Regions from separate parts of the Chryseobacterium sp. JV558 genome, predicted to be linked through region 1. Evidence: riboswitches for the same ligand, from Rfam matches in the RefSeq annotation. Region 1 holds a riboswitch; each other region holds the start of a gene.

Region 1 (11,102 bases):
TCATATTTAATTTTCCATTCCCGAGAATCCAATCATAAGAAACCACTACATCTACTCCTTTTGTTTCTGTATCAATGGCATTGGCAAAGAATCTTCCGCTTTCTACTTTAAACTGGTCTAACCTTGAGTCTGTAATATTGCTGGTAACCACAATTCTGTCTTTCACTTTAATCCAGTATCCATCTATAGCGATTGTCAAGTTATTTATAGGTTTCAGCGTAAATCCAGCACTTGCATTGACAGAAGTTTCCTGTTTGAGCTTATCAAATCCCAGAATTCTGGCGGCTTCGCTATCATTACTGAATATTCCTTTGGTAACAATCTTTGACCCGGAAGTAGAAATATCCGCATAAGAGTTATTAAAATACTGCTGTTGAAGGGAAGGCGCTCGGAATCCTGTCCCAACGGCTGCTCTTATCGCATAATTTTTTACGAACTCATATCGCACAGCAAGCTTTCCATTCAAGGTATTTCCGAAATCTGAATAATTTTCAAATCTGGCAGCGGCGTCAATATTTAATTTTTTATCTAAATCATACGAAACATCCGCATACACCGCTGTGGAATGCCTGTCTTTTTTCAAGGCATTGTTGGGAGAAAAACCGATAAAGGATTGAGATCCGCCTGCACCAAGCACTGTTGATCCTTCCGTAGCAATGTTTCCATTGATGTCATATTGGGTATAGGAAGCTTCGTCACCAGCTTTGATCTGGTATTGTTCAAACCTGAATTCTCCTCCGAATGCGATATTGAAACGGTTTATATTTTTAGAAACATCAAGATTCACGGTATTCTGAAGAAAACTATGGGCTCCTGCGTAAAAACGGGTTGGTGATTTTACTCCGAGAGATGCATTGTTGGTATTGCTTACATTATAATTGAAGGTATTGCTGCCGAATGTATTGCTTAGATCGAATAACCAATCGTTGACATTATATTTTGCGCCTACAGCATAAGAAACGTCATATACCTGAGATCCTAAACTTGCTTGAAAACCGTTCGGATAAATGGATGAAACTACATTAGATTTTTCACTTGGCAGTCTTCTGAAACCAAATCCTTTTCCTTCTTTGATACTGAAACCTCCGAAAGAATATACTTTAAAATTATCGTTAAATGGGTATTCTGAATTGAAAAACAACTGCCCTTGTCTGATTTGGGCATCTCCGATCTGAAAATTGAAATCATCCCGGGTTAATCCTCTTTTTTCAATTTCTGCATCATCCGCAGCTCTGGCAGCTTTTACGGCTTCAGCGTCACCAGCAAATTCATAAGCGAAATTATCTCCAAAAATATCTAAATCATGATTTTGAGTTCTTGTAGTTTTTCCTCTGTGGCTTAATTGCAGGGAAAGGTTGATATACCCGTCTTTCTTTCCTAATGAAGTTCCATAGTTGGCTCCTGCCTGATAGGTATCCCCATCATTTCGCCCAGTCAATCCGTAAGTAAGACTTGCTGAGACTCCTGCATTTTTTTTAAGAATAATATTGATTACTCCTGCAATGGCATCAGACCCGTATTGCGCTGCGGCACCGTCTCTTAACACTTCTATTCTATCAATTGCAATGACAGGAATTGTGCTCAGATCTGTTCCCACAGAGCCATTTCCTACTGTATTCTGATAGTTGACTAATGAAGTTGTATGCCTTCTTTTTCCGTTAAGCAATACCAAAACCTGATCTGGTCCCATTCCTCTTAGAGTTACAGGATCAATATGTTCTGTACCATCAGAAGCTGATTGTCTCACTGCATTAAACGATGGAATCACATAGTTTAGAAGATCCTGAGCAGTCATTTGCGGAGAACTCCTCTGGATTTTGTCAATATTGATAACATCTACAGGAACGGGTGTTTCCAGTTTTGTTCTTTTGACATTACGGTTTCCAACGATGATAATATCTTCGATTTGTTTTCCTTTTTCCTCGTTTTCCTGAGCAGCAACCCAAATTACCCCAAGCAATAATACCGCTGTACTTAATTTTTTCATTTTCTTCTTGCCAATTAATAATAACAATCTGACGGATCTTTCCGCAGATAAACAAGACTTCAAGAAATGGAATTCATATAAGAATATTGACTTCACTTATCTCCCCCGCAGGATTGGAATTAGCACCTTTACACTTCTCGAATCGTGCAGGTTGCTAAGGTTTCTTTGGGCCAAATCCCTCCACCTTTCTTGATAAATCTACTGCAAAAGTAGACTAATTTTTTAAATATACAAAAAAGCAGATCTGCTGTACTGCAAATCTGCTTTCTCTTTTACTTTACAATCATCTTTTGAATGGCAATTCCTGTTTCCGATTTCAGCTGAACCAGATAAGTTCCTGCCGGATAATTGATTTTCACTTCATAGATTCCGCTTTCTTTCTTCAGTTTGAATGAATCCAGTTTTTTACCGGTCATATCAAAAATCAAAACCTCTCCGTTTTTCGCTTTGTTAAAAACTAATTTTGCAGTTCCGTTTTGTATCGGGTTATCAGCAATCTGAAGCGATAATTTATTTACAGCGTTTGGATCTGTTGTTGATAGTGCTCCTGCATAATTTCCAAAAATTCTGAATTCTCCCGGTTGCAAAGTTATCGGAGTCGTGGTAGAAGCTACATTCGAAATACTGTCATCCATCAGATTCTGCCATTGCCCTGTGTAAGGAAAGTAAGGAACAACGTTTTTTGCAGCTGTATCATAGTTGGCCAGTACCACCACATTTTTTATCCCAGTTGTAATAGCCGGATCATACAGATAAATTCTCGTGATCAATCCATTAGGATCATTAGTCAGATTATTGGATTCTATACTGTACGTTTTAGTTTTAAAAATCTGATGGGTATTTCTGATCGTGATTATTTTCGCCCATGTATCATACACGGCTTTTCTGTTTACGTTGGTATCGTAGTTTAAAGTAAATGCAACTGGTTTTTCATCGGTTCTGCACCCGTTATTAATGGTACCGTCAGCACATCTGTTGATACTGAACTCATATCCTAATTCGCCAAACTGCCAGATCATTTTCGGACCTGGAATGGTAAAGAAAGTTGCTCCGAAAGTTTTCATTCTTTCAAGAGCAGTATTAAGATTTTTAACATCGTAACTTCCGTTGACAGCTCCATAGGTAAGATTTTTAAACATCAGCCTTTCTTCATCATGGCTTTCTCCATATCCTACAGCACGCATATTGGTAAAACCATGAAGACTATGGTTCATTCTGTCATAATTACTGTTGTCTTTATATCCCATTGTATTCTGATTATAAGGATCTGTTTGTTTATTCCAAAGCATCACTCCTTTTCCTTCTGCTACCCTGTAGTTTGCCCATTGCTGTTCTTCTGCATCCGTTCCCAGATGTTCAAAGATCATATAAGAATTCGGGTCAATGGCCCATTGTCTGTCTGCATAATGCTTCATAATATCCACTCTGTCTTGCTGATAAGCATTCGTGCAGGTTTCATCGTTTTCAGAACAGCTTTGGGTAAAGCCTTTTGTTAAATCCCAACGGAATCCATCTATGCGGTATTCTGTCAGCCATTGCTGTAGACATCTTTCAACGTAATATTGAGTTGAAAGGCTTGTATGATTAAAATCGTTAAATACATTGTATGAATGTTTCGGAACCTGATTGAAATAAGGGTTGTTTGCTGCAACATTTCCGTAACCGTCTCCATCAGGATCTACATTCCAAAGTCTTACCAGAGGAGAACGTCCTGTTGCATGGTTAAATGCTACATCCAGAATCACTGCAATTCCATTCTGGTGGCATAGATCCACAAATTCTTTGAATTTTTCCGGAGTTCCGTAGGCTTTGTCCAGTGCATAATGGAAAGAGGTGTTGTAACCCCATGAAAGATTTCCATCAAATTCCATGATGGGAAGTAATTCTATAGCATTGATTTTTAGATTTTTTAAATAAGAAATTTTATTAATCAATGACTGCCAGTTTTTTTCCTGTGTGAAATCTCTCAATAATAATTCATAGACCACCAGATCTTCTTTCGTAGGTCTCTGAAAATTGGTCGTCTGCCAGTTATAGGCGGTCTGTCCTGTTTTAAACGTTGAAACTTCAAACCCTTGTCCGGCTGGAAATACTGGTAAATTCGGATAAGTTGAAGCTGAAATCCACGGATCATCATAAGACGATAAGATCTGTGGTGAATAAGGATCTGCCACTTTTCTCAGGTCATTTGTTCTGTACTGGAAAGTATATAATTGCTGAGGAGTCAAGCCAATTAACTCAATCCAATAAAGATCAGGGTTTGTGGTATCTTTTTTCATTAAATACGTATCATTCACCGCCCAGTTATTAAAGCTCCCGATGACATGTACAAAGCTTTTGCCCGGTGCATATATCGCAAGCCCTACCTTAGTCTGATCTGTCGGATGATAATTAATCCCCTGCTTGATCCAGTTTGGAATGGTTTCAGAAACAACATTTCTTGGAACCTGTAAAATGAATGTTGCAGTTTTAGAATTGGATCCCTGTGTGGCCACAAGTTCCATACTCGCATCCTGAGTGACGGTATAACTATAAGAATAGGCCTGTGAAGACGCTGTCGTTGAGTTGACAACAGCTCCGTTTGCTTTTAACTGAAACGTTGCGTTAGTATTTGTTGCAGCAGTAATATTAATGGAGTTTCCTGCCGGAACAGAAGTCAAACTATTGGCTAGTGGATTGGTGAGATTTAAGCTTAAAGTACCTACATTTACAAATATGTCCGGGGAGGTTTGATGGGATCCTGTTTTATCTTTTAATAAAAAACCAAATCTGCCGATTCCTGTTCTTCCATAAAAAGAAGTTGGTATAAAAGTAAGTGAATAGCTATCTGTAGCAGCATTATAATTTAGTTTATTCAGATCATTGGAGCTGCTCCAGCTTCCATTGGTGGGGCAATCCTGACTGTTCTGATAATTAGTATCAAAAGACCACGTCCAGATATAAATGGCATTGTTAGACACACCCCATGCGGACTCATCAATCTGATCTCCAGGAACAGTAAGGGTAATGGCATCTGTTTCGTTGAATGGATTTGGACTGATGGTATAATTGATCTGCCCAAAAACAGCCATTGTAATCAACAGAAAAACAACGGAATAAAACTTTTTCATTTCTTATTTTTATCGAATATAGTATAAATTTTTCTTCATAACGATTATTCCTCCTCAGTCTTCATCAAATATTTCAATTTCCCGGGAAAAAATAAAATTAAAAAAAGGCTCATGAAATTTTCATGAGCCTCTCGATAAAAGTAATTGTAATGAACTATTTTTTGGACGAAAATCTTTCTTATTGCAATTCAATTAATTTTTTATAATCTTTTTAGAAACGGATTGTCCGTTCTTTAATTTTAATTCAACGATATATAATCCTGAAGGAAGTTCAGTCATATTGATCTGATTATCCGAGAACTGCACATTCATTTTTTGTCCTACTGCATTGACAACGTTTACTTTGTCAATCGCGGAATCTGATTTAACAGTAAGAATTCCTTTTGTCGGATTAGGATGTATTCCTGTTACTGCATTATTCAGCTTAATATCTGAAGTGCCTAAAGAAGATGAAGGCTTAATACATCTTACTGAAGACCCCTGCCCTCTCATAGATCCAGCAGATGGATTGGCAATAGTAGATCCGATATACAGATATTTCGCACCTAAACTTGAGGTATCTGAACTCCAGAAATATCCTCTTTGGCCTACGAAAGTAAAGTTACCATCACTGGAGTTTCTGTATCCTCCTGCCGGTAATTTAAGATTACTGCTGTAAGCTGTTGTCGGGTTACCGATACCTTCAGCACCTATTAAAACAGTCCACTCTCCCTGGGAAGGCATTTTCCACTCTGCTCCAATAGCTTTACAAGGATCTACTCCAGTAGATGCATTAGCCTGCGAAGCCGTTACTCCATTCCATGTATCTGAACTTGCAAAACCTGCCCACCATGCCGGAGATCCTACAATATATGCACCTCCTGCAGCAGCAATTCCTTCTGGTGTATTAAGTGAAGGCGCTTGTGCTGTCTGTGAATTTCTAAGCTGATGCCCGTCATCCCATCTTCCCCATTGGAAAAGATCGCCATATGAATTCACATCTGCTATTGATGATGCAACCTGTGTACTTCCAAGATTCTGCTGAAGCCATATTTTTCCGTCAGCACCTCTTACCGTGGAATAAGCCACCTGCTGACCGCTATACATAAAACTTACACAACCTACATCTCCTGCATTGGTTCCGGGGTCTGTATTGCTGCATGTCTGAGGATTTAATGTCAGAGAAATTCTTTTAACTTTCGTGGTATCATCAGAATAAGCCAGCACAAGATAGTTGTGCACTTTATCAATAGCAAGATCATTGTATTTTGCTTCACCATCAGAGACAAAATCTCCTCCAAAAGCAACCCAGTTTTGTGAATCGTCTAATTTATAAACTGTATTTCTCAGAAAATTATCATTTTCAAAACGGCTGGCAACCACATACGATTTCCCTGATTCCGTCACTGCTAAAGCAACGTGCTGAACTTTTCCGTCTGAAAAATTAGCATTTCCAACCTGAACCCAAGCGTTTCCATCAAATTTTTTAACATTCACTTTTCTACCTCCTCCTGAGTTTGAAACATACGCTACATAAATTGTATTAGAGCCATCCAATGCGATATCAGCATTGTATTGCTCTCCTGAAGAAGAAGCATCTGCTGCTGCACCTCCTACCAGAGTCCAGTTTTGTAAAGGACCTGCACCAGTACTGTTTTGATATACTTTTAACCCTCCGGAAACATTACATGTATACACCATGTCATTGGTGCCAATCACCATTTCTGCAAATTCTGCACCTCCTGAAAATCCCGCATTTCCTACCTGTTCCCATGCACCTGCAGCATATCTTTTCACAGTTCCTGATCCATAAGACCCATATGTAAAGAGAATATTATCAGAAGATACCGCAGAAGCCTGATAATTAACTGTATTATCGGTTACATTGGGAAGTTGAGACCATAAAGATCCGGTAAACAGACGGACTTCCATCCCTGACTCCGGATAGCCAAGCTGATTGGTATAATAAAGACTGTTTCCATTAGGGCTTATAGATAGTGAATTGTAAGTTGCCGTTCCTGTTGTAACTCCCGCACTTCCTCCTAAATATGACCATGAATTCCCGTTAAATTTCTGGACAGAACCTCTGGCTACAGAAACATCATAATATGACAGATAATAATTTCCTGAGTTGTCAATCACTAAATTATTAAAACTACTTCCTCCTGCTGATACATCCTGAATGCCTCCAACATTTTCCCATTGCTGAGCGTACAAGCAGCTTCCGGCGATAGTCAGTAACGTTAATCCCGTTCTGATTTTCTGTATTGCAAAATGTAAATCTCTAAACATATAAAATATTATTTTTAATTATTCTAAATTTAATTTAATTTTGCGCAAAAGTACCTCTCCTGTTTAACCCCGAGTTATCATTTCCGAACTTTTGGTTATCCTATGATGGTATTTTACCTTAAGTAGTTGTACCATGGCCGTAAAAATGTGTTGTATGAGGAAACCATCTAAAAGTGGACTTTTGTTCAGATCCGAAGACATCAAAATCATCATGCAGGAAGATCTGTGCCCTGATCAAACCTTCAAGTCTCATATGCTGGAAGGGAAATCCAGCTTTAATCTTCTTTTTCTGTTAAGTGATGAAGTCAATTTAGAAGCTCATGACTGCGGAACCAAATTTTTATTTAGGAAAAATCAATATATTCTCCATTATTCACCTAAAGAAAGTGTTGCCGAACTATGGACCGAAAACCAGGAAATTCTGAAATATCTTCAGATTCAGATCAATTATCAATATGTTTTCAACCTCATCAATCCGGATCTCAACCGCGAGAATGCAGAAATCCTGGAAAACATGACTCATAATAATTTCATATTCCTCCATAAAGAAACACCACCGGATATGACTGTTGAAATGCATATGATTGTAAAGGAAATTCTGGGCTATACCAAGAAAGGAATCATGCAGAAGCTGTTTATAGAGGCTAAAATTATCAAGCTTCTAATTTTGATTTTTGAGCAGTTCAATGAGAAAAACATTTTGGAATCTACTCCAAAGACTTCTGAAATGATCAGGAAATTCATTGATGAAAATTACCACAGAAATATAAAAGCAGAAGAAATTGGAAAGTATATCGGCATGAATCAGAATATGGTCAGAAAGGAATTCAAGGCACAGTATCATACAACAATTGCTCATTATATATCGGAACTCAGAATGCTGAAGGCAAAGAAACTGATCACAGACAAGGAGATTATGATCAAGGAAATCGCTATTGAATGCGGTTATGAATATCTCCAGAACTTTACACGGGCTTTTAAAAAGAAATTTGGAGTGTCACCAGAAAGCCTCAGGAATAATAAATAGAAAAACCGCCTAACGAATTAAGCGGTTTTATATATGTTGTTTTGCTTTGATATTACTTTTTCAGAATTCAGGTGAAAAAGCAATGACAATCAATTAATGATGATGTCCGTGATCGTGAAGGAAAGGTCCGTTTCCTTTAGGCTCGCTATAGATAACTTCTACACCTTCCTGCTCAGAAACAAGTTTTCTTCTGATATCTTCAGGATCGAAAGGTTTTACTTTTCCGAAATACTCTTTCAAACCTTCAGTTAGCCACATTGGGATTACTAATCCGAAGAACATAAAAATACACCAGAACCCCACTAAGAACATAGTGATGAAGAAAATAGTCCAAAGGAACTGGTAGAATGGCCAAAATGCTGATAATATCGTTATCATTCTCTTTAAGATTTTAGGCAAAAATAAAGCTTTTTTCTTTTTTACACAAAAGATCAGTGCTCTATTTTGTTATTTATTTTAATTTTAAACTAATTAGTGAGCAAGATTTGCGAAGAAATCGTTGCCTTTATCATCGGAAATGATGAATGCGGGGAAGTCTTTTACTTCGATTTTTCTTACCGCTTCCATTCCTAATTCCGGGAAGTCTACTATATCTACAGACACAATATTGTCTTTGGCAAGAATAGCAGCCGGCCCTCCGATAGATCCAAGGTAGAAACCTCCGTATTTTCCGCAAGCATTGGTAACATCTTTACTTCTGTTTCCTTTTGCCAGCATGATCATACTTCCACCGTGGCTTTGGAATTCATCCACATAAACGTCCATTCTACCTGCAGTAGTAGGTCCGAAACTTCCTGAAGCCATTCCTTCCGGAGTTTTTGCAGGTCCTGCATAATAGATTGGGTGATTTTTGAAATATTCCGGCATTGGTTTTCCACTGTCGATGATTTCTTTGATTTTTGCGTGGGCGATATCTCTTGCTACGATTAATGTTCCGTTCAGTTTCAATCTTGTTTTGATTGGATATTTAGAAAGCTCAGCAAGAATTTCCGGCATTGGTTTATTCAGGTTAATCTCAACTGCTTCTTCCAGGTGTGGAGGGGTATCAGGTAAGAATCTTTTTGGATCCTGCTCCAACTGCTCAAGGAAGATCCCTTCTTTTGTGATTTTCCCCTTGATATTTCTGTCTGCTGAACAAGAAACCCCCATTCCTACAGGGCAAGATGCCGCGTGTCTCGGAAGTCTGATCACTCTTACATCATGCGTAAGGTATTTCCCCCCAAACTGAGCTCCGATGGCACTTTCCTGGCAGATTTTCTGAACTTTCGCTTCCCATTCAAGATCTCTGAATGCTTGTCCGGCCTCATTTCCTTCTGTCGGAAGATTGTCATAATATTTTGCTGAAGCTTTTTTTACAGTGGCAAGGTTTGCTTCTGCTGAAGTTCCTCCTATTACCAATGCTAAGTGGTAAGGCGGGCATGCAGCTGTTCCAAGGTCTGAAATTCTTTCTTTAACAAACTCTTCAAGAGATTTTTCATTTAATAAAGATTTCGTCTTTTGGTATAAGAATGTTTTATTGGCTGAACCTCCTCCTTTTGTTAAGAATAAAAATTCATAGTAATCTCCTTTTTTAGCATAGATATCAATCTGTGCAGGAAGGTTAGATCCTGAATTCTTCTCATCAAACATCGTTAAAGGAACTACCTGAGAATATCTTAGGTTTCTTTTCTGATAGGTATTGAAAATTCCTTTGCTTAGGTATTCCCCATCCTCTACTCCTGTGTATACATTTTCTCCTTTCTTTCCCATTACGATGGCTGTTCCCGTATCCTGGCATGAAGGAAGAGCTCCCTCAACAGCTACTGCAGCATTTTGTAAAAGGTTATAAGCAACGAATCTGTCGTTATCTGTAGCTTCAGGATCATCAATGATTCTTCTAAGGCTTTCCAGGTGTGAAGAACGAAGCATGAAAGAAACATCTGCCATAGCTTCTTCAGCTAATAGCTCCAGCCCTTTCGGATCAATCGCTAAAATTTCTCTGTCACCCAGTTTTTCAACCTTTACATAATCTGATGTAAGCTTCTTATACACCGTATCATCTTTCTGAATTGGATACGGATCCTGATATCTAAAGTCCATTCAATTTTTGTTTGTGCAAAAATACGGCTCATTAAAAAAAATATGAGTAAAATCAGTGATTTAAATTGATATTTATAATGATTATAAATTGCGGGTTTCTGAGTTTATAAGTACCTTTATAGGAGATAAATAAACGAAGCCAAAACATTATTTTTTTCATTAAACATGAATAATATCAACAATATGTATGGCTTCAGAATAAACAGATCATACAAATTTCAATCACAATGAATTACAGAATAGAAAAAGACACCATGGGAGAAGTGCAGGTACCTGCAGATAAGCTTTGGGGTGCACAGACGGAACGTTCCAGAAACAATTTTAAAATAGGACCTGAAGGTTCAATGCCGCATGAGATCATTGAGGCTTTTGCTTATTTAAAAAAGGCAGCTGCTTATACCAATGCTGATCTGGGAGTACTTCCTGTTGAAAAAAGAGATATGATCGCCAAGGTATGTGATGAAATTCTGGAAGGAAAACTGAATGATCAGTTTCCTTTGGTGATCTGGCAGACGGGTTCCGGAACACAGTCGAATATGAATATCAATGAAGTAGTTTCCAACAGGGCTCATGTGAATAATGGCGGAACATTGGGTGAAAAATCAGAGATCCACCCGAATGACGATGT
Region 2 (11,102 bases), on a different contig from region 1:
AAGCAAGTTATGCTGTTTTAAGACACAGAGTCATTGTATCTCCCGAAAGAGAAATGGAAGGTCTTACCGCAGATGAAATTATCCGTCAGATTTTAGAAGGAATAGAGATTCCAAGATAGGTAGTAGTTAATAGGTGGCAGGTAGTAGCTGATGAAGAGCTCTAATTTAATTAAAGTACAAAATATTACAAATGGCAAATTTTAAAGAACTTATAGTTTGGCAAAAGTCTATTGATTTTGTTACTGAAATATATAGGATTACTGAAACTTTTCCCAAAACCGAAATCTACGGATTAATATCACAAATAATAAGAGCTGCTGTTTCTATACCATCCAATATTGCCGAGGGAAATTCGAGAAGAAGCAAACCTGATTATCTGCAGTTTTTAAAAATATCAAGAGGCAGTTGTGCAGAAGTAGAAACTCAATTAATAATTTCCAAAAATCTTAATTTTTTAAATGAAGATGATTATTCGAAATTAAATCAAGAAATTATAGAAATATCCAAAATGTTAAACGGATTAATTAATTCACTGCAATAGTAATGATTGTGAAAAAACTAATAAACGCCCACATAAACTAAAACCTAGAGTCTGCAACCTGCAACCTAAATAATGAAAAACTTATACATCAATACACGTTTCTTTTTTGCGCTCATCGGAGTGGGGATTCTGTATGTTCTGGCATTTTTCTTTCCGGTGCTGATGTGGGTAGCCCATATTGCACTGTTGATCTGTTTTCTGACTGCAATGGTAGATTTTCTGTTGATTTTTAACCAAAAGAATGCGTTACAGGTTCAGCGAATTTTACCGGAAAAATTGTCCAATGGAGATGAGAATTTTGTGAAAATTGATATCAAGAATAATTACAGCTTTAGCATCATCACTAAGATTATTGATGAAATTCCGTTCCAGTTTCAGAAAAGAGATTTTCTGATTGAAAAACAGATTGCTTCAGGAGCAAATACATTCTTCCAATATTCATTAGAGCCTAAAGAAAGAGGTGAGTATCATTTCGGAGGACTTAATATTTATGCCTCTTCACCACTGGGATTGATCTCAAAGAGGTTCACTTTCCAGAAAGATGCTATGCTGCCTTCTTATCCGTCCTTTATCCATCTCAGAAAATATGAACTGATGGCGATTCAGAGTGAATTTTTATTAGGAGGAATCAAAAGAGTAAGAAAGCTGGGACACACCATGGAGTTTGAGCAGATCAAAGAATATGTACCTGGAGATGATATCAGAACGATCAACTGGAAAGCGACATCGAAGACAAACCGTTTGATGGTCAACCAGTTTCAGGATGAAAAGTCACAACGTATCTTTATGCTGATTGATAAAGGGAGAACCATGAAAATGCCTTTCAACGGATTAAGTCTGCTGGATTACTCGATCAATGCAACAATGGCGCTGTCTCATATTATTTTGAGAAAAGGAGACAGGGCCGGTATGATGACTTTTTCTAAAAAAGCTGAAAATAAAATTGCTGCCGATAACAAATCCGGCCAGCTGAAAAAAATATCTGAAGCACTTTATAATATTAAAACAGATTTCTTCGAAAGTGACTTCAACCGTTTGTATCAGGATGTGAAATATTCCATCAATCAAAGAAGTTTAATTCTGCTTTTCACGAACTTTGAAACACTGGACGGACTCAACCGACAGCTGAAATATCTTCGTGGTATTGCTAAAAATCATTTGCTGGTCGTTGTATTTTTTAAAAATTCAGAGCTGCAGACGCTGATCAACAAAAATCCTGAAAATATGCAGGAAATATATGATGAGATCATTGCTGAAAAATTTGAATTTGAAAAGAAACTGATCATTCAGGAACTCCGCAAATATGGAATCTATACCGTATATACGCTTCCGGAAAATTTGAATATTGATGTTATCAATAAATATCTGGAGATAAAAGCGAGAGGAATTTTATAACTTTGCAGAAGCAATAAGCAAATAAGCAATGAAAATTACACTTAACAGAATAAACGACGATTTTTTATTTGAATGTACAAACGCTCAGGGAAATTCTATTCTTTTGGATAATACTTCCCAGCCGGGAGCAAAAGGAGTGTCTCCAATGGAAAGTGTACTGATGGCAGTCGCTGGTTGCAGCGGAATTGATGTGGTTTCTATTTTAAAGAAGCAGCGTCAGAACATTACAGGCTTTCAGGCAGAGGTTGAAGGAGAAAGAGTACAGGTAGATGATGCAAAACCTTTTAAATCAATTAACGTTAAGTTCCTTTTAGAAGGAGAAATTGATCCTAAAAAAGCACAGAAAGCAGCAGAACTTTCTTTTGAAAAATACTGCTCTGTATCAAAGACCTTAGAACCGAATGTAGAAATTGGATACGAAGTCTATGTGAACGGAGAAAAAATTTAATCTCTTATTTTAAAAATAGAAAAAGCCGGATGATTCATCCGGCTTTTGTATTATTCATTACCTATTACTCATTAAAAGGTAAGTCTTGGTTTTATTAGTTTCGCCACAGTGGCAGTCCATCCTGTCTGATGGGAAGCGCCTACACCACGGCCATTATCTCCATGGAAATATTCAAAGAACGTAATATAATCTCTGAAATGCTCATCATAATTAAATTTTGGATTACCTCCATTGAAAGCCCGCTGCCCATGTTCATCCTTTAAAAATAGAGAACAAAGTCTTTTGCTGATATTTTGAGCTACTTCATCAAGGTTTCTTTTATCGCCGCTTCCCGTTGGAAGTTCTACTTTCAGACTATTTCCATAATAATAATGAAAACGCTGCAGGCTTTCCACAATCAGGAAGTTGATAGGAAACCAGATCGGTCCTCGCCAGTTACTGTTTCCGCCAAACATCCGGCTGTCACTTTCTGCAGGCGTATAATAGACCATATTTTCATTACCATGTACGGAGAATACAAAGGGATTTTCCTCATATACTTTAGACATTGCCCGGATTCCGTAAGAACTTAGAAACTCATTTTCATCAAGCATTCTGGATAAAACTTTTGTCAGTCTGTTTTTGCGGAGAATACTCATAAGGTGTTTTCTTCCGTGTCCTTCCTCATCCCAGTGAGAGACAAGTTTGGTCAGTTCCGGCTTATTTTTTAAGATCCATTCCATTCTGCTTCTGAAATTCGGCATCTTTTCCAGTAAACGATGGTCTACGATCTCCACAGCAAACATAGGAATCAAACCTACAATGCTTCTTAATCTTAAAGAAACACTATCTCCGTTTCCAAGCTGCAATACATCATAGAAGAAACCGTCTTCCTCGTTCCATAATCCTTTCGTTCCCTCACCCAGGTTTTCCATAGCCTCGGCGATATAAAGATAATGTTCAAAAAATTTGATCGCCATATCTTCATACACCTGATAATATTGGGCAAGTTCCATGGCGATACGCATCATATTCAACGCATACATGGCCATCCAGCTTGTTCCATCTGCCTGTTCAAGATGCTGACCGTCCTTTAAAACCATATTCCGGTCAAAAGCTCCGATGTTATCGAGACCCAGGAAGCCTCCTCCGAAAATATTTTTACCGTTTTTATCCTTTCTGTTCACCCACCATGTAAAATTCAGCAGCAGCTTTTGAAATACTTTTTCTAAAAATAATAAATCCGGTTTTCCATTATTTTTTTCATCAATTTTAAAAACACGGAAGCAAGACCATGCATGTACAGGCGGATTCACATCACTCATATTCCATTCATAGGCAGGAAGTTGCCCGTTGGGATGCATATACCATTCTTTCGTAAGCAATAAAAGCTGTCCTTTGGCAAACTCTGCATCGATAATAGAAAAAGGGACACAGTGAAATGCCAGATCCCAGGTAGCATACCATGGATACTCCCATTTATCAGGCATAGAAATAATATCCTTATTGTGAAGATGATTCCATTCCGTATTTCTTACATACTCATTGAAATTTCTCGGAGCTTCAAAATTGGGATCACCTTTCAGCCATTTTCCGATATTGTAGTGGTAAAATTGTTTATTCCAGAGAAGTCCCGCAAAAGCCTGTCGCTGAACATTTCTCTCATCTTCATTTACCGTATCATTCTGAATATCGTTATAAAACTCTTCCGCTTCCGCTTGTCGTGTACTGAAAATAGTATCAAAATTTTCAAAAGGTTCATCCGTCTCATCAGGACATAATCTGAATTCAAAAACTTTAGATTCTCCCGCTCCTACAACTTCATCAATCAGAAAAGAAGCTTTTGTTCCCTTTTTTTCAGGATTTACAGTATCTCTCTGATCAATAATAAAATGATTAATACCATCTTTGAAATACGTGCTCTCCGTTTTAGGAGTTCCGTAAAGTCGGGATGTGTTGGTTTCATTGTCACAAAATACACTTTGTGCTTTTGAATTTCGGGAATAGAATTTTTTGATCGAAATGCTGTCATGCCCAATGTTGATACTTCCGTCATGAGAAGCATGCATTTCTCCCTTATAGGTATTGTAACCCCATTTCCAGTTGTTTCTGAACCAGGCAGTAGGCGCTACTATAATGGGTGCATCATGCTGACTTCGGTTGCAGACCGTTACTCTGGCCAGAATATCGTTGTGATCAGCTTTACAGTATTCAATGAAAATATCAAAATATTCATCATTGTCAAAAATTCCGGTATCGAAAATCTCATATTCCGGTTCCTTTTTACTGCGTCTTCCATTTTCAGCAAGAAGTTCATCATAAGGAAACTCGTTGATCGGATATTTATACACCATTTTCATATAGCTGTGAGTAGGTGTATTATCCAGATAATAAAAGATTTCTTTAATGTCTTCACCATGATTTCCCTGAGGGTTGCTCAATCCAAAGAACCGTTCTTTTACCATTTTATCTTTCCTGTTCCAAAATGAAAAAGCAAAGCAGAATAACTGTTTTACATCAGAAATTCCAGCGATGCCTTCTTCGCCCCAGCGGTAAGTATAACTTTCAGCGTTATTATGATTGGTAAAATCCCAGGCATTCCCGTTTGTACTGTAATCTTCACGTACATTTCCCCACTGCCGGTTGCTTACATAAGGGCCCCAGTTTTTCCATTTGGTATCTTGTAATCTTTCTTTTTCAGCGGTCATATCTCATCATTTTTCCATACGAAGTTAGTTTTTTTGAAAAATAATTCCAATTTTTTTCATCTGAATAATTATTAATATGGCCTTGAAACACTTGTATTTAATGGCTTTTTTAAATATTAAAATAATTTTTTTTTGAAATTAAAAGAAAAGCACTACCTTTGCACCATTCGTTCATTTAAATATTGAAAATGTTATCAAGAAAGGTTGAGGGATTAGACCCTATGAAACCTTAGCAACCCTTTGCGCAAGCAAAGAAGGTGCTACGTTCTACCAAAGTATTTTGGACAGATAACTTACTGAAGTTCTTTTCAGCCATTTCCTGTGGCATTTTCAATTGTATTTGTATAAAAATATAATAGAATTGAAAACAGAACTAAACTATATTAATCTTTCGTATCAAACCAATTCCCACAAGGAATACAATATCCCGTTAAGCTATCAGCTTTTTGGGAAGGATCTGTTTACAGCACCCATCATTTTAATCAATCATGCACTTACCGGAAACTCAGAGGTATCCGGAGAAAAAGGCTGGTGGAAACAATTGGTGGGAGAAAATCAGATTGTTGATACCGATCAATATACAGTTCTGTGTTTCAATATACCCGGAAACGGTTATGACGATTTTTTAATTGAAGATTATGACGACTTCACGCCTTCAGATATCGCAATGATATTTCTGAAGGGACTTGAAGCTTTACATATCAAAAATATATATGCCATTATTGGAGGCTCTCTTGGAGGGGGAATTGCATGGGAAATGCTTGCCAAGCAGCCGGATCTTGCAGAAATATTTATCCCCATAGCCTGTGATTACAGAACACGCGACTGGCTTCATGCTCAGTGTCTGGTTCAAAAATTTTTATTGAATGATAAAGATGAACCATTACAGAAAGCGAGAATTCATGCGATGCTGTGTTATAGAACTCCACAATCACTCAACGATAGATTTCAAAACCAATATAATCAGGACAAACAACGCCTGGAATCAGAAGACTGGTTAGTTTATCATGGTAATGCATTAAACGAAAGGTTTAGTTTAAAAGCATACAAACTGATGAATCATCTCCTGATGAAAATTAATGCTGATGAGTCAGCACTGGAGAAAATAGAAGCACGAATGCACATGATCTCCGTAGATACAGACTTATTCTTTCCAGCTTCTGAAATCCGAATGTGTTTTGAAAACTTAAAAGAGAAAAATAAGAATGTTTCTTATCACGAGATCCAATCTATACACGGGCATGATGCCTTCCTAATGGAATATCAACAATTAAATAATATCATTAAAAATATTTTACAGAAGTAATGAAAAATGCTAACGAAATAAAATTTTTGAAGAACAGATCAATCGTCAAATTTGAAGGAGAAGATTTCCTGGGAGAAATCGGGATTGACGGACGAATTTTTAAAGCGCTTACTTTAGCGCGTATCAGTGTGGGGGTAATCTCTCAACAGGCGATAGAAAACGGAATTTCTATTCTGGTTCAGGAAAATGATGCTGAAAAAGCAGTCGCTTGTCTTATCGATGAATTTGAAGCAGAAAGAAAATCTGGAAAAGTTTCCCAGATCTACAGTATCAATAATGTTTCTGTGATTGGTTTTGTAGCAGAAGATTTCAATAAAGTTTTTGCTGAACTGGCTAGAAATAATGTTTTCCCATTATTGCTGAATCAGGTAGCAGGAGAAAACAGAGTAAACATCGTAGTAACTTCTTCGCAGGATGAAAAAACAAAAAATATTATAGAATCTGAAATTTTCAAGAAGCCAAAGACCGTTCATCTGGCGATCATCGGACACGGAAATGTAGGAAAGACCTTGATACAACAGGTACTGGAATCTTCTGAAGAGATTAAAAGACGTAAAAAAATAGACCTTAAAGTCGTAGCAGTAGCCAATTCAAAGAAAATAGCCTTCAACAAAAAAGGATTTGATGCGAATTGGAGTGATGAGGTTTTGACAGCAGAGCATCCTTCAAGTGTTCAGGAACTTATTAATTTCTCTAACGAAAACCAGTTGGAAAACCTTATCGTTGTGGATAACACGGCAAGTAAGGATTTTGTGAAGAATTACCATGCTTTGGCAGAAAACGGATTCGATCTGGTTTCTTCAAACAAGATTTTTAATACCCTTCCAATTGAAGAGTACAGAAAACTAAGATATACGTTGAGCAAAAACAACAGACGTTATCTGTACGAAACCAATGTAGGAGCGGGTTTGCCATTAATTGATACCATCAAATTATTACACCTTTCAGGAGAAAATATTACAAGAATTAAAGGAGTATTCTCTGGAACATTAAGCTATGTGTTCAACAATTTTTCTTTGAGGGACGATAAATTTTCAACCATCATCAACGAAGCTTTGGAGAAAGGATATACAGAACCAGATCCAAGAGAAGACCTATCCGGAAATGATGTTGCAAGAAAATTATTGATTTTGGCCAGAGAATTAGACCTAATCAACGAATTCGGAGATATCAAGATTCAAAATCTGGTTCCTGAAAGCTTACTTGAGGTTTCAAAATCAGAATTCCTTTCAAGACTTGAGGAGCTTAACGAAGAATATCAGAAAATTAAAGAAAATCAGGAACCTGGGCATGTATTGAGATATGTGGGTGATCTGCACGGTGACCTACAGCAGGACAAAGGAGAATTGGATGTGAAATTGATTTCAGTTCCGGCAACTTCAGCATTAGGACAATTAAAAGGTTCAGATTCAATCTTTGAGATTTACACAGAAAGCTATGGTGAAAATCCTATCGTTATCATGGGAGCCGGAGCAGGCGCACAGGTAACAGCCAGAGGTGTATTCGGAGATATTTTAAGAGTAAGTGAAACTAAATAATATTTAATGTAACAATCTACCAATTTGGCAGTGTAACCCTAACGACAATTGTCATTCTGAGCATAGCGAAGAATCTGATGGTTACACTGTGAAATTGACCAATTAAAACTATATGGAAAATTTTGAAACATCAGCAATAAGAACCCAGACTGAAAGAAGTCAGTTTGACGAGCATTCCACCCCATTGTATCTTACCTCCAGCTTTATATTTCAGGATGCAGAAGATATGAGAGCTAGTTTTGCAGAAGAAAAACCTAAAAATTTATATAGCCGTTTCTCTAATCCCAATGTGACAGAGTTTACTGACAAAATTGCAAAGATGGAAGGTGCAGAAGCCGGATATGCTTTTGCAACAGGGATGGCAGCCATCTATTCTACATTTGCAGCTTTGTTGAATGCCGGAGATCATATCGTAAGCTGCCAGTCAGTTTTCGGATCCACACATACACTATTTACCAAATACTTCCCGAAATGGAATATTGAAACCTCTTATTTTAAAGCGGGAGATGCAGAAAATGTAGAACAATACATTAAGCCCAATACAAAGATCTTATATCTTGAAACGCCTACCAATCCGGCTATTGAAATTCTGGATCTGGAGTTTTTCGGACAGATTGCAAAAAAACATAATCTTATTTTCATTGTAGATAATTGTTTTGCAACACCTTATCTTCAGCAGCCCATCAAATATGGTGCAGATATTGTTGTACACTCAGCAACGAAATTGATTGACGGACAGGGAAGAGTTTTAGGGGGAATAGCAGTAGGAAAAGAAGACCTGATCAGAGAAATTTATCTTTTCGCAAGAAATACAGGTCCTGCATTGTCTCCTTTTAATGCATGGGTATTATCAAAAAGCCTTGAAACATTAGCAATTCGTGTAGAAAAGCATTGTGAGAATGCATTGAAGGTAGCCGAATTTTTAGAAAACCATCCGAACGTAGACTTAGTAAAATATCCATTCCTTAAATCCCATCCGAGTTATGAAGTAGCCAAAAAGCAGATGAAGCTTGGAGGAAATATCGTAGCATTTGAAATCAAAGGAGGAATAGAAGGAGGAAGAAACTTTTTAGATAAGATACAAATGTGTTCGCTTTCTGCTAACCTGGGTGATACAAGAACGATCGTTACTCACCCGGCATCCACTACACACTCCAAACTGTCAGATGAAGAAAGAAATGAAGTTGGGATTACTGCAGGATTGGTTCGCTGCTCAGTAGGTTTGGAAAATGTGGAAGATATTATTGCAGATCTTAAACAGGCTCTAGATTAATTCAATAAGAACGGCTAAAGCCCGTTCAGAAGACCAAAATATCCAACGGCTTTAGCCAAAACATATCAAAATGAATAATTCAGAACAATTATATAAAGCTCTATCCGAAAGAATTTTAATTCTTGACGGTGCTATGGGAACGATGCTTCAGAGATACAAGTTTGAAGAAGAAGATTACCGTGGAGAGCGTTTCAAAGACTGGGAACATCCGGTAAAAGGAAATAATGACCTTCTTTCCCTGACGCAGCCTCAGGCCATTGAAGAAGTTCACAAGAAATACCTGGAAGCAGGTGCTGATATCATAGAAACCAATACCTTTTCAGGAACTACCATTGCGATGGCAGATTATCATATGGAAGACTTGGTATATGACCTGAACTATGAATCTGCGAAGATTGCAAGAAAAGCCTGTGATGAATACACTGCAAAAAATCCAAATAAACCAAGATTTGTAGCAGGATCTATTGGGCCAACAAACAGAACGGCGAGTTTAAGTCCTGATGTGAATGATCCCGGATACAGAGCCATTACTTTTGAAGAATTGAGAGTAGCTTACAAACAGCAATGTGAAGCTTTGCTGGATGGAGGTTCAGATATCCTTTTGGTAGAAACCATCTTTGATACACTGAATGCAAAAGCCGCTTTGTTTGCCATTGATGAACTGCAGGATGAAAGAGGAATCAAAATTCCAATCATGGTATCAGGAACTATTACTGATGCTTCGGGAAGAACTTTGAGCGGACAGACTGCGGAAGCTTTTCTGATTTCCGTTTCCCACCTGAATTTATTGAGTGTAGGTTTCAACTGTGCATTGGGAGCAGATCAGCTGACTCCTTATCTTGAAACATTGGCTCACAATTCAGAATTCTTTGTTTCAGCATATCCGAATGCCGGCTTACCGAATGCTTTTGGAAAATATGATGAAACTCCTGAAGATATGGCAAGGCAGATCAAAGAATATGTTGAAAAAGGATTGATCAATATTATCGGAGGATGTTGTGGAACAACTCCTGAGCATATAAAGGCGATTGCAGATTTGGTGGAAAAATATCCACCCAGAAAATTGAGAGAATTTGTCTGATTTGATAGATTTTTTTAATTAAAATCAAGAATGAAGGCTGAATTATAAGTATTAACTTTAGATAAACCACAAAGCTTAATATAATGGAAAAGCCGATTTACTTAAAAGATTCAGAGGACATCAGGTTATTTAACGAGCTGAGAAAGAAAGTGAACCAAAGGGTAGAAGCCATTCCTGAAAACAGGGATATCTATATTCAGATCAAAGCGGTTATTCTGCCACTGGTCTACGTGGGATTATATTTTGGGGCTCTTTTTAATGCCGAAAAGCAGTGGGTCTATATTCTGAGTTATGTTTTAATGGGGATTTCTTTGGTTTTAATTTATTTAAACCTAATCCATGAAGCTGCCCACAACAACATCTATAAAAGTAAAAGGCTGAATAGCTTAGTTCTGCACATTTTTGATTTTATAGGAGCCAACTCCTATATCTGGAAGAAAAGACATATCGCAAGCCATCATGCCTATCCGAATGTGGATGGATGGGACACGGATATCGAACAGAGCGGACTGCTTTTAATCGTACCGTGGGTGAAGGCAAGAGGAGTACAGAAATATCAGGATAAGTTTTTCTTTTTAGTATATCCGTTGTATTTGTTCAACTGGATGTTTATAAGAGACTTTAGGGATTTCTTTGATAATGAAAGGGTGATTTTAAAAACTCAGGGACAAATACCTGTTAAAGAAAAAGTAAAAATGATAAGTTATAAACTGTTCTACTTTTTTTATCAGATTGCGATCCCTGTTGTGTTCTTTAAAGTATCAATAGGGTTGGCTTTGGGAGCGTGGTTTTTACAGGTGATTTCAGCAAGCATTTTTGCATTGTTTGTTTTA
Region 3 (11,102 bases), on a different contig from region 1:
ATTTCCGTAAAGGCATAAGTAGAAGCAAATCCATACTTGTTGGTTAGCACCGCTACATCACTTCCCATTGCATCACTGGCTCTTAAAACAGTGGAATACCCGATATTAGCATAGGTTGTTCCGTCATTATTAAATTTTGCCCAGGTACCGTTCACCACGGTTTCAGCATTTTCTGCTGTTTTGAAAACTTCTACGCTGCTGGCCTGATCAGTCGGAGCAGTGTCCAGTTCACTTTCACAGCTTGTCAGCGATAAAAATCCGATGAGTGCAAACGATAGATATATTAATTTTTTCATTGTTTCAATTTTAAAGATTAAAGTGTGGCCTGAAGACCAAAAGTGATCGTTCTCATTGCAGGATATCTGTAATACGTTGTTCCATCCAAAGCCTGCTCAGGATCCATTCCCTTATGTTTATAGAAGGTCAGAAGGTTTTCTGCCTGGATATAAATTCTGAACTTCTTCAATCCTATTTTCTCAAAATAATCTTCTGGAAGCGTATATCCTAAGCTTACATTTTTAAGCCTTGCATACGTTCCGGAGTAAAGAAATCTTGAAGAGGTAGATGTCCAGTTATTCGTTGTTGTACTCAGTCCCGGAACATCAGTATTAGGATTATCCGGAGTCCATCTGTTAAGCATTTCTGCGCTCCATGCCCGTCCGCCGGCACTTCCGTTGTGCATGATAGAAGTATAATCGGTATCCAGAATTTTTCCACCAATTTTGAATGTCAGTAATCCTGAAAAATCAAAATTCTTATACGTAATGCTTGTACTGATTCCTCCGGTCAATTTTGGCAACGCAGAACCTTGCAATAGTTTTGTTGCTTTTGAATATTCTGAAGTAGTTCCTTCTACTGAATTTCCGCTGGCATCTATAGAAACCGTTTTCCACAATGGTTTTCCATTGCTCGGATCTACACCAACCCATTCCGGAATGAAGAAATCATATACAGAACCTCCTACCGTCAATAACTTACTTCCTACCACAAGAGAACCACCAGGCAACTTGGTCACTTTATTGTTTAAAGTACTCAGGTTTACATCTACATTCCACTGGAAATTATCATTCTTAATTGGTGTTGTGAATAATGAAAATTCAAATCCTGTATTCTGAATCGTTCCGATATTCGCCGGATAATCACTGATTCCCAAAGACGGCGCAACCGGCATATTAAACAAAAGATCCTGGCTTTTTCTTTTAAAGTATTCAATATTTCCTTTAACTCTGTTATTCAGAATAGCAAATTCCAATCCTACATTTAAGTTAAGGTTGGTTTCCCACTTTACATTATTGGTAGACGTTTTTTCAAGTGTAGTTCCCGGCTCTCCACCAAGACTGATAAACCTGTACAACTCCTGATAAGCATAATAAAGCGGCTGTCCGTTAGGTCTAAGTAATTTATCATTTCCTTGTCCTCCGTAGCTGGCACGCAATGTCAATTGATTAAAGACATTCAGGCTTTTTACAAATTCTTCATTGGATATTTTCCATGAACCTCCAACTGACCAGAATCTCCCCCATCTGTTATCCTTCGCAAATCTTGAAGAACTGTCTGCTCTTCCTGATGCAGATAAAAAGTAAGTATTGTTATAATCATACTCTACTTTTCCAAGGAAACTCAATAAGCTTAATGTATTACTGTTCCCACTGAAACTTCCCAATAAAGAAGCAGCATCCGGCTCATAGTAATAAGGCAGAGAAAACTGACTTCTTGTTCCTGAAATAGTTTGATAATCATATTTATAGAATTCATGTCCTGCTAAAGCATTTACGTGGTGCTTTCCAAATTTCTTATCGTATGTCAGAATATTGCTAGTTGTATAAGAAAGTGTTCTGGTATTGGTTTTCGTTACCGAACCTCCAATCTCAGCGCCTTGTCCCAGCAATGGGTTTGAGTAATAATGACCGTTATAATTCACCAAATCAACAGAAAAACTCGTCTTGAATTTCAACTCTGGTAAGAAAGTGAATTCCATGAATCCTTTTCCGGAGAAGTTATCTTCTTTATTTTCGTTTTTGTCTAATGGCAGTGTTGCAGCGGCATTCTGATTCTGAAGTGCGTTGGTAGGTCTGTATTTTCCAAAATCATATATAGGGTTTCCATCAGCACCCAAAATATAATTTCCATCGGCATTTCTTTCATAATAAGGATAGAATGAAGGAATGAATCTCGCGGCATTGATGATGTTGCTTGCCTTGGAATCCGAAGAGGTCGGAGCCTGCTGAATACTGTTTGTATAGCTTAAGTTCACCCCAACATTCAGCCATTTTTTCACTTCAGAATTGATCTTTAATCTTGTATTATACCTTTTAAATCCTGATTCAATCGCCATCCCTTTATCATCCAGATATCCTAATGAGAAGAAATAATTACTTTTTTCACTTCCTCCGCTGATATCAAGATCTACCTGATTTCTTGAAGCCACTCTCTGCAGAATATCTCTCCAGTCGTCATTCCAAAGTGGTGATGCACCAGGTAATAGCTTTCCATCGGTTCCTACCGGTTTTGGATAGTTCGTTCCGTAAGGATTGATCCCCAGTGTGGAAACAAGATTGTCTGTTGCCATCTGAGCTGCCTGCTGAGAAGACACTTTTCCGGATTGGTATCCATTTCTCAAAGCTTCCCAATATAATTGAAAGTATTGGTCTGTATTTACCTGTTCGTAATCTTTTACCGCTCTTCCTGAGAATCCCTGACTGATATTAAAATTAACCTTTGCTTCACCCTTCTTACCTGATTTCGTGGTAATGATGATAATCCCGTTTGCTCCTCTGGAACCATACAGTGCACTTGCTGTAGCATCTTTCAAAACACTGATGGATTCAATATCACTTGGGCTTATAGAGTTAATATTTCCGTCAAAAGGAATTCCGTCTACTACATAGAGCGGATCACTGGAAGCACTTATTGAACCAACTCCTCTGATTCTGATGGTAGAAACGGCACCAGGCTGTCCTGACGAACTGGTAGTCTGAATACCGGCAACCTGCCCTTCCAGCGCTTTGGTAACATTGGTTACAGGTCTGTTATTGATTTTATCGCTGGAAATTGTAGCAACAGAACCGGTATAGCTGTTTCTTTTAGCCTTACCATAAGCAACTACTACAACTTCATCAATCTCTTTTTCATGAAGGCTATCCTTTTTCGGATTAGAATTCTGTGCTTTCACACTGGTAATTCCCAGAAAAAATGCTGCAACCGGAGGAATCCAAGCTTTAGAAGTGAATAAATTATTACTAATCATAATCAATTTTATTTGTCGTATATTAAAATTTTGCCCTTTGCAGAAAAGTCAGCAAAGGGCATCGATAAATACGATAAACCAAATGCTTATTTTTCCTTTAAAGGCTGAACGTAACACCTTGCCCTTCGGGGTAGGTTGTCAAGATTTCATAGGGTCAGTTCCCTCCATCTTTCTTTATAAGCCGATCGAAATATGGTTGCAAAGCTAAAAACTTTTAGTCTATAAAACAAGTAGACTTATAATTTTTTCATGATAAATTTTCAAAAATTAACATAAGATTTTAATAAAACTCATTACTATAAGGAGTTGCAACCATTATCATTTTAACAGACATGACAAATATCATTGTCAATAATTTAATTGAACCAAAGAAAATTTGTGCGGAAATTTTTGATCATTAATTAAAAAAAGTTTTTAATTTTATAGTATGAAAGTTTTGATTATAAACGGGCCTAACCTCAACCTGTTAGGTACCAGAGAACCGGAAATCTATGGAAATGTCTCTATGGAAAACTATTTGGAAATTTTAAGATCCGAGTTTCAGTCTTATGAATTAAAATATTATCAGTCTAATATTGAAGGCGAGCTTATTAACAGGCTTCAGGAAGACGATTTTGATGCAGTCGTGATCAATCCGGGCGCTTTTACCCATTATTCTTATGCTATTGCCGATTGTTTAAAAAACATTCGGAAACCAAAAGTAGAAGTTCACATCAGCAATATCTACAAAAGAGAAGAATTCAGACAGAAATCTGTGACAGCAGCTAACACTGACGCAGTTTTATCAGGTTTTGGGATGGATGGGTATAGATTGGCTTTATTAAGTTTAAAATAATTCCGGTTAATTTTCCTACAGATAATTATGGATAAATTTATGAAGATAAATGATAAAATTTACTGTAAGGATATTGGAGTATATTCCGGTCAATTAACGAAAAGAAAATCTTATATCATCGAAGAAATAAACGATGAGAATATAAGGATTCAAAATAACGAAGAAAAACTGAGATGGTATTCGAAATTTCATTTTAGTTTAAACAATGAACCGGAAATAATTTCTATTAAAATAGATGATAAAATAGGAAATATTGAATCTGATGCTATAGAAGTAACGATTATGTTTTCTAATAAAGTAAAATATTGGATGACCTTCACAACTCCAAAGTATTTAGATAAAATATTGGACGAAGCGTCTTACTTTTCTTCAAAACATTTTATGATCATAAAACATCTAACTGAAGAATCAATCAAATCAACAGTCCTAAAACTGGATGAACAGAATGAGTTGATTGAAAACTGTCAAAAATATTAATAAAAAAGCCTCATCAGTGATGAGGCTTTTCTTTTCTGTATATTTTGATAACTATTAGATAGTTTGTTCCTGTAATTGAGGTCCTGAAGCAACTAATTTCTTACCTTCTTCAGTATCGCAGTACTGCTCAAAATTCTTGATATATCTTGAAGCAAGATCCTTTGCTTTTTCTTCCCATTCTGAAGCACTCTCATACGTATCTCTAGGATCTAAAATACCTGTAGAAACGTTTGGTAATTCAGTAGGGATCTCAAGGTTCATGATTGGAACCTGAGTTTTAGGTGCATTATCGATAGAACCGTCAATGATTGCATCAATAATTGCTCTTGTATCTTTCAGAGAAATTCTCTTTCCTGTACCATTCCAACCCGTGTTTACCAAATAGGCTTTAGCACCGTGCTCTTGCATTTTACCGATCAATGTTTTAGAATACATTGTTGGATGTAATGTAAGGAATGCTTCTCCAAATGCTGGAGAGAAAGATGGCTGAGGTTCTGTAATTCCTCTTTCTGTTCCGGCTAATTTTGATGTATAACCGCAAAGGAAGTGGTATTGAGCCTGATCTTCATTCAAGATAGAAACCGGAGGAAGTACCCCGAATGCATCTGCTGAAAGGTAAACGATCTTCTTCGCATGACCAGCTTTAGATGGTAATACAATTTTGTTGATATGATAGATTGGATAAGAAACTCTTGTATTCTCAGTGATAGATCCGTCTGTATAATCTGCTACTCCATTGTTTACTACAACGTTTTCAAGAAGTGCATCTCTCTTGATGGCAGCGAAGATATCCGGTTCTTTTTCTTCTGATAAATCGATAACTTTAGCGTAACATCCACCTTCATAGTTGAATACTCCATTGTTATCCCAACCATGCTCATCATCACCGATAAGGTATCTTTTCGGATCTGCAGACAAAGTAGTTTTTCCTGTTCCTGAAAGACCAAAGAATAAAGCTACATCACCTTTTTCACCTACGTTAGCAGAACAGTGCATTGAAGCCATCCCTTTTAATGGAAGGTAATAGTTCATCATTGCAAACATCCCTTTTTTCATTTCACCTCCGTACCAGGTACCTCCGATGATCTGTAATTTTTCAGTAAGGTTGAACATGATGAAGTTTTCAGAATTCAATCCCTGAGCTTCCCAGTTAGGGTTTATTGTCTTAGAACCGTTGATTACTGTGAAATCAGGCTCTCCAAAGTTTTCAAGCTCATAGTGAGAAGGACGAATGAACATATTAGTAACAAAATGCGCCTGCCATGCTACTTCTACGATAAATCTTACTTTAAGTCTCGTATCTGCATTCGTTCCGCAGAATGTATCTACTACATAAATCTTTTTAGATTCAGCAAGCTGGTTCAGCACTAGTTCTTTACAAGAACCGAAAATTTCTGCTGATGTAGGTAAATTTACTTTACCATCCCAGAAAATAGTATCTCTTGTAACATCATCCTGAACAATATATCTGTCTTTAGGTGAACGACCTGTGAAAATTCCTGTTTTTACTGATACCGCGCCCGATTCCGTAAGTTCCGCTTTCTCAAACCCCTGATTTTCAGAAGAAACTTCAGCCTGGTATAATTCTTCATAAGAAGGATTGTACACTACTTCATAGTTCCCTTTAATCCCTAATTTCTCTAAATCCTGGATGATTTTAGTGTTTTTCATTTTACTTATATTTTCTATTTCTTTATTGACTTCAACAAAAATAATATTAATTATTTGTTAAAGGTGGTTTAAATATACTGATATAAGTCAGAATGACAAATAAAAAAACAGGATCGTAAGGGTTTGATTATAAATTAATTATATTTTCCCAGTCAAAAATAGTTGTAAAACCTTTCTCCCAAAAATAGTCTTTAAAGCCCCCAAATTTGGCACTCATTACAAAATCTCCCCCCCATGCGCCCAAACTTTTGACAAAAGAAGGGCAATCTGAGAAGAACTTCTCCTTAACTGTGGATATTTCAAGAAAATCAGCAATTTTACGCTCATGAATCATCATTAATTCGGAAAAATTTTCCAATTCACTGCATAACAATATTTTTTTTGTGATATCTGAAAATTCACCAACCAATTCCGGAGACTTCTTTTTTGATTTATAAAAGTTGATTCCTTCTCTGCTATCCTGTTTCTGATTTAAATGAATAAAAATCAATTCATTTTTAAAAGAAGGATTGAAATCAACCTTCTCATATTTAATCTCAGGTTTACTTTGGAAAAGGACTGCAGATTTTTCTTTTGCAACGGCAATATCATATCCACTGCCTCCCAAACTGATTGTATTAAGATAAAAAGGATCTATTTCAGCCCATTCTGCAAGATTGTTCATTAAAGTAGAACTGCTTCCAAGGCCATAGTCTGCAGGAAACTGAAGATTGGTCTTTAAATGGTAAGTAAGATTGGTCTTGAATTTAGTAGTAGAAAGCTGCTGAACATTTTTTAATGTTTTGACAATAAACTCAGCGCTTGATGGAATGTTGGTTTCTAGGATCTGCCAGTTTTCATAGTCAATGACAGCTTTCAACCATAATGTATTCTGATGATAGGCTTCCCAAAGAATAAGTGACTTGCCATCTTCTTTTTCTTCAAAGAAAAACTCTTGTCCCAGCTTGGTAGGTACCGCTAAGACAAGAGCTCCATCAATTGCGAAATATTCTGAAGTAAGCATAAGCTTGCCCGGTGAAAATATCGCGTTCATATATTTTTAATTAGATTGCAGAAACTGCATCTACTGATCCGTCAATTTTTTTGATCAATCCCTGAAGAGTTTTTCCTGGTCCTACTTCTACAAAGTTGGATGCCCCATCTTTAATCATATTCTGAACAGACTGAGTCCATTTTACAGGACCGGTAAGCTGAGCGATCAGATTTTGTTTGATCTCGTCAGGATTCGTTACCGCTGTTGTAGTGATATTCTGATATACAGGAATAGTTGCTTTTCTGAATTTTGTTTTTTCGATAGCGGCTGCCAGTCTTTCCTGTGCAGGCTGCATCAATGGTGAATGGAAAGCTCCGTTTACCGGTAATAACAATGCTCTTTTAGCTCCTGCTTCTTTCAGTTTTACACAAGCTTCTTCTACTGCTGGTGTTTCTCCTGAGATTACCAATTGTCCTGGGCAGTTATAATTTGCCGGAACAACGATTCCGCTGATCTGTGCACAAATTTCTTCAACCTTAGCATCATCTAATCCTAAGATAGCAGCCATAGAACTAGGATTGGCATCACAAGCTGCCTGCATCGCTTTTGCTCTTTCGGAAACTAATTTCAAACCGTCATCAAAGGATAAAACTCCGTTGGCAACCAAAGCTGAAAACTCTCCTAAAGAGTGTCCTGCAACCATTTCAGCACCAAGACCGTTTACGGCTTTTAATGCTGCTACTGAATGTATAAATATTGAAGGCTGGGTAACCTCTGTTTTTTTAAGATCTGCATCCGTTCCGTTAAACATAATGGAAAGAATGTCGAAACCTAAAATTTCATTGGCAGATTCCATCAGATCTTTAATATCTTTTCTAGAATCATACAATTCTTTTCCCATTCCTACGAACTGAGAACCCTGCCCTGGAAATACAAGTGCTTTCATGTATTGAATTAAATATTATGCAAATATAACTATAATGTTAACAATATTCTTTTAAAGAGCTATAAATCATGTTAAGGTACCAGCCTGATTACTCTGTAACCGGTGTTTACATAAGCACCATTAGCTTTAGATTTTACAAACTCAAATTTTGTAGCAAGCTGAGTCTGAACTTTATTCATCTGCTTAAAGATCTCGCCTTTTTTATTTTCTCTGGTTAACATGTCGTTTACTACATCAAAACCTACGATAGCATATTTTGGAGGAGTTTTACAGTATTTGCTTTTGTAAGCAGCCAGAATTTCTTTTTCAAAACCACCTTCTGTATTGATCTTTCTGTCCATCAGATATACCAGACTTGCCTGGCTCAGCTCGTCAACTTTCTTCTCAAAAGTCGGAGAATAGAACATACTGAATGCTTTCACGCCTTGTACTTCCTTAGAAATAGCAATAATTCTATTAGCAAAAGCATCTCCTGCTGCATTATCATCATTAGCCAAAATAGCAATAACCGGTGCAGACTGACCTGTCATCATATTCTGATCTGGCTGAATATCTGCCGGAGAATTAACAATAATGACATTAGGGTTTTTCACTGCTTTTTCAAGCCCTGCTTTGATATAATTGGCATTTTCTTTCTTAGCATCTGCCACTACATATATTTTCTGATCAGAATAAATTCCTTTTACTTCTTCTACAATCTTATCAGCATACGTCTGATTGTTGGTTTCAACAATAATAAGATTACTGTAGTTATATAATTCCGGAGTGTTGGCAAATGGTGCTACAATCGGGATTTTCTGATTTTTGGTAAAATCAAGAACATCAATTACATTAGATTTAAAGAAAGGCCCGATAATAAGATCTGTATTGTCCGGATTGATTTGCGTCAAAGAGTTTTTGAATGACGCTTCATTTCCTGAATCTACGATTTTAATATCCAGTTTTTGTCCGCCTCTGGCATTTCTTTCAATAGCAAGTTTAGCTCCTGTTAAGAAGTCAAGTGCCATTGTTCTGTACTGGGTTTCGTTTGTACTGTACCCGAATGGAAGCATTAGGATCACGCTAAGAGCATCACCGTTTTTCTTAATGTATGCTGCATCCTGCTTTTTGATCTTTAAAACCATTCCGGTTTTCAACCCATGAGAAAGGTCCGGGTTAAGAGCAATAAGTTCATCTATAGAAACACCGAATTTATTCACGATGGAAAATACAGTATCTCCTTGTTGAACGGTATAGGTTACGTAATCGTCTCCTGCAGCAACATTGGAAGAGGCAGTCGATTTTTCGTTACCTGAATCCATTTTTGCTTTTGGATTTGCCGGCTCAGCAACGCTATCCGTATTTGTATTAGTATTGGATGTTTTTATTTTAATGGTTTCACCAGGTTTAAGTCCTTTTTCTTCCAATCCTGGATTTAAAGCATAAAGATCCTGCTGGCTTATTCCAAACTGTTTTGTAATTCTGTAATAATTATCTTTAGTCTGAATCACATAAGATTCTCCTTCTACAGCTGTTGTAGGAGTAGTGGTTGTTATTGTTTTTTCAACAGGAGATTCAATATGTTTTTCTGTTGTTACAGCCTGTTGAGTCCCTCCATATTTTTTAATACTGGCAAGAGGTAATGCAATCTCATCTCCGATTTTCATATGAGAATCCAGTTCAGGATTCAGTTTTCTCAAATCAGTTTCAGAAATTCTGTATTGTTTTGTGATGCCATAGATCGTTTGCTTTGGCTGCAAAACAATTTTCCCCACAGAAGAAGCACTTGTGTTTGAAGTTACTTTTTCTACTGGAGCTGGTTTGGTGGCAACCGGAGTGGCAGTTTTTTCTGATTTTATAGTTAAAACATCTCCGATAGCTAGTTTACCATCTTTATTTTTTGGGTTTAGCTTCAGCAATTCATCTACAGTCATTCCATACTTTTTGGCAATGTTGTAAGGATTATCACCTTGCACAACCGTATGTGATTTCTGGGCTGAAACTCCCAAAACCATACATAAACTGGATAGAATAAAAAACCTCTTTATCATATTCGATAATTATAATTTACAAAAATACTTCTTTAAAATTAAATGGCAACAATTATTAATTTGGAATCTTGAACCACCATTTCTTCCAAACAATTTTCAAGCCATGAATAGCCATAATCTGAAAAGAATACACTAAAATTATAGACTCTCTCCTGCCATGTTTTGGCTGGGTGAACATCTAAAAACAGATTTTCAAGCCTTTCCAGCAATTCATTTTGTTTTATTTTCTCAGCATGAAGCAGACGTTTTTTCATCCTTTTAAATGATTTTAATTGTCGTACTTCTTCTGCTTTTACCATATTTCCGAAAGATTTCTCAGTAGTTTCTGCTGAAGTTCTCAACGCTGAAAAATTACTAATCAACAGTTCTTCTTTCTCATCAAGTAATTGTAAAATCGGATTGTCTTTTAAAATTTTATGATTGGTAAGTACAGTGAAATTCTGGAAAAAATCTTCTATTTTAAGATCCAATTTCTCAATCTTCCCTAATGTTTTCTCTTTCAGGAAAAGCATGGAGTTTCTTGGAATCAGTATAGGGAAAGGAATATTAATTTTTGAAAAGTAGTCTTTCAGTTCCAGCCAGTACATGATTTCGGCATTTCCTCCAATATAAGCCAGGTTCGGAAGTACATTTTCCTGATATACCGGACGCATTAATGCATTGGGACTGAATTTTTCAGGGTGATTTTCCAATTCAGCCAGGATTTCTTCTTCTGTAAACTGAGTCGTTTTATCTACGATGATATATTTCTGTCCGTTAAATTCTATTCTGTCTCTGGTTTCAGAAAGATAGAAAAGGTTAATCTCGCGGGGATTCACCTGAACTTTCCCATATTTTTCTGTCAGAAAATCTACTTTATTCTTAGATGCTTTCTGTAAACCAAAGTGAAGAAGTTCATCTTTAAAGATCTCCTTCATTTGATT

Evidence for each region. A riboswitch is a leader RNA that binds a small molecule or an ion and turns the genes downstream of it on or off. The one in region 1 is predicted to bind S-adenosylmethionine.
Region 2: linked by a shared signal. The riboswitch ahead of GFU89_RS10975 (alpha/beta fold hydrolase) and the one ahead of GFU89_RS18070 (TonB-dependent receptor) in region 1 are both predicted to bind S-adenosylmethionine.
Region 3: linked by a shared signal. The riboswitch ahead of GFU89_RS11725 (TonB-dependent receptor) and the one ahead of GFU89_RS18070 (TonB-dependent receptor) in region 1 are both predicted to bind S-adenosylmethionine.

The regions. Positions count from the first base shown of each region.
Region 1 covers NZ_WJHU01000005.1:179,826-190,927, forward strand. The annotation lists gene GFU89_RS18070 (TonB-dependent receptor) at 1-1,987, opposite strand, end outside; SAM riboswitch class I at 2,081-2,186, opposite strand; gene GFU89_RS18075 (alpha-amylase family glycosyl hydrolase) at 2,260-5,097, opposite strand; gene GFU89_RS18080 (T9SS type A sorting domain-containing protein) at 5,290-7,368, opposite strand; gene GFU89_RS18085 (AraC family transcriptional regulator) at 7,523-8,395, shown strand; gene GFU89_RS18090 (hypothetical protein) at 8,489-8,773, opposite strand; gene GFU89_RS18095 (fumarate hydratase) at 8,867-10,474, opposite strand; gene fumC (class II fumarate hydratase) at 10,702-11,102, shown strand, end outside.
Region 2 covers NZ_WJHU01000003.1:8,161-19,262, reverse strand. The annotation lists gene GFU89_RS11000 (MoxR family ATPase) at 1-119, shown strand, start outside; gene GFU89_RS10995 (four helix bundle protein) at 191-541, shown strand; gene GFU89_RS10990 (DUF58 domain-containing protein) at 614-1,936, shown strand; gene GFU89_RS10985 (OsmC family protein) at 1,965-2,384, shown strand; gene GFU89_RS10980 (MGH1-like glycoside hydrolase domain-containing protein) at 2,456-5,071, opposite strand; SAM riboswitch class I at 5,260-5,366, shown strand; gene GFU89_RS10975 (alpha/beta fold hydrolase) at 5,433-6,377, shown strand; gene GFU89_RS10970 (ACT domain-containing protein) at 6,377-7,915, shown strand; gene GFU89_RS10965 (O-succinylhomoserine sulfhydrylase) at 8,028-9,188, shown strand; gene GFU89_RS10960 (homocysteine S-methyltransferase family protein) at 9,259-10,269, shown strand; gene GFU89_RS10955 (fatty acid desaturase family protein) at 10,353-11,102, shown strand, end outside.
Region 3 covers NZ_WJHU01000003.1:162,613-173,714, forward strand. The annotation lists gene GFU89_RS11720 (RagB/SusD family nutrient uptake outer membrane protein) at 1-296, opposite strand, end outside; gene GFU89_RS11725 (TonB-dependent receptor) at 314-3,247, opposite strand; SAM riboswitch class I at 3,331-3,430, opposite strand; gene GFU89_RS11730 (type II 3-dehydroquinate dehydratase) at 3,675-4,082, shown strand; gene GFU89_RS11735 (hypothetical protein) at 4,122-4,559, shown strand; gene pckA (phosphoenolpyruvate carboxykinase (ATP)) at 4,614-6,230, opposite strand; gene GFU89_RS11745 (GYDIA family GHMP kinase) at 6,358-7,263, opposite strand; gene fabD (ACP S-malonyltransferase) at 7,274-8,149, opposite strand; gene GFU89_RS11755 (LysM peptidoglycan-binding domain-containing protein) at 8,221-10,179, opposite strand; gene bshC (bacillithiol biosynthesis cysteine-adding enzyme BshC) at 10,218-11,102, opposite strand, start outside.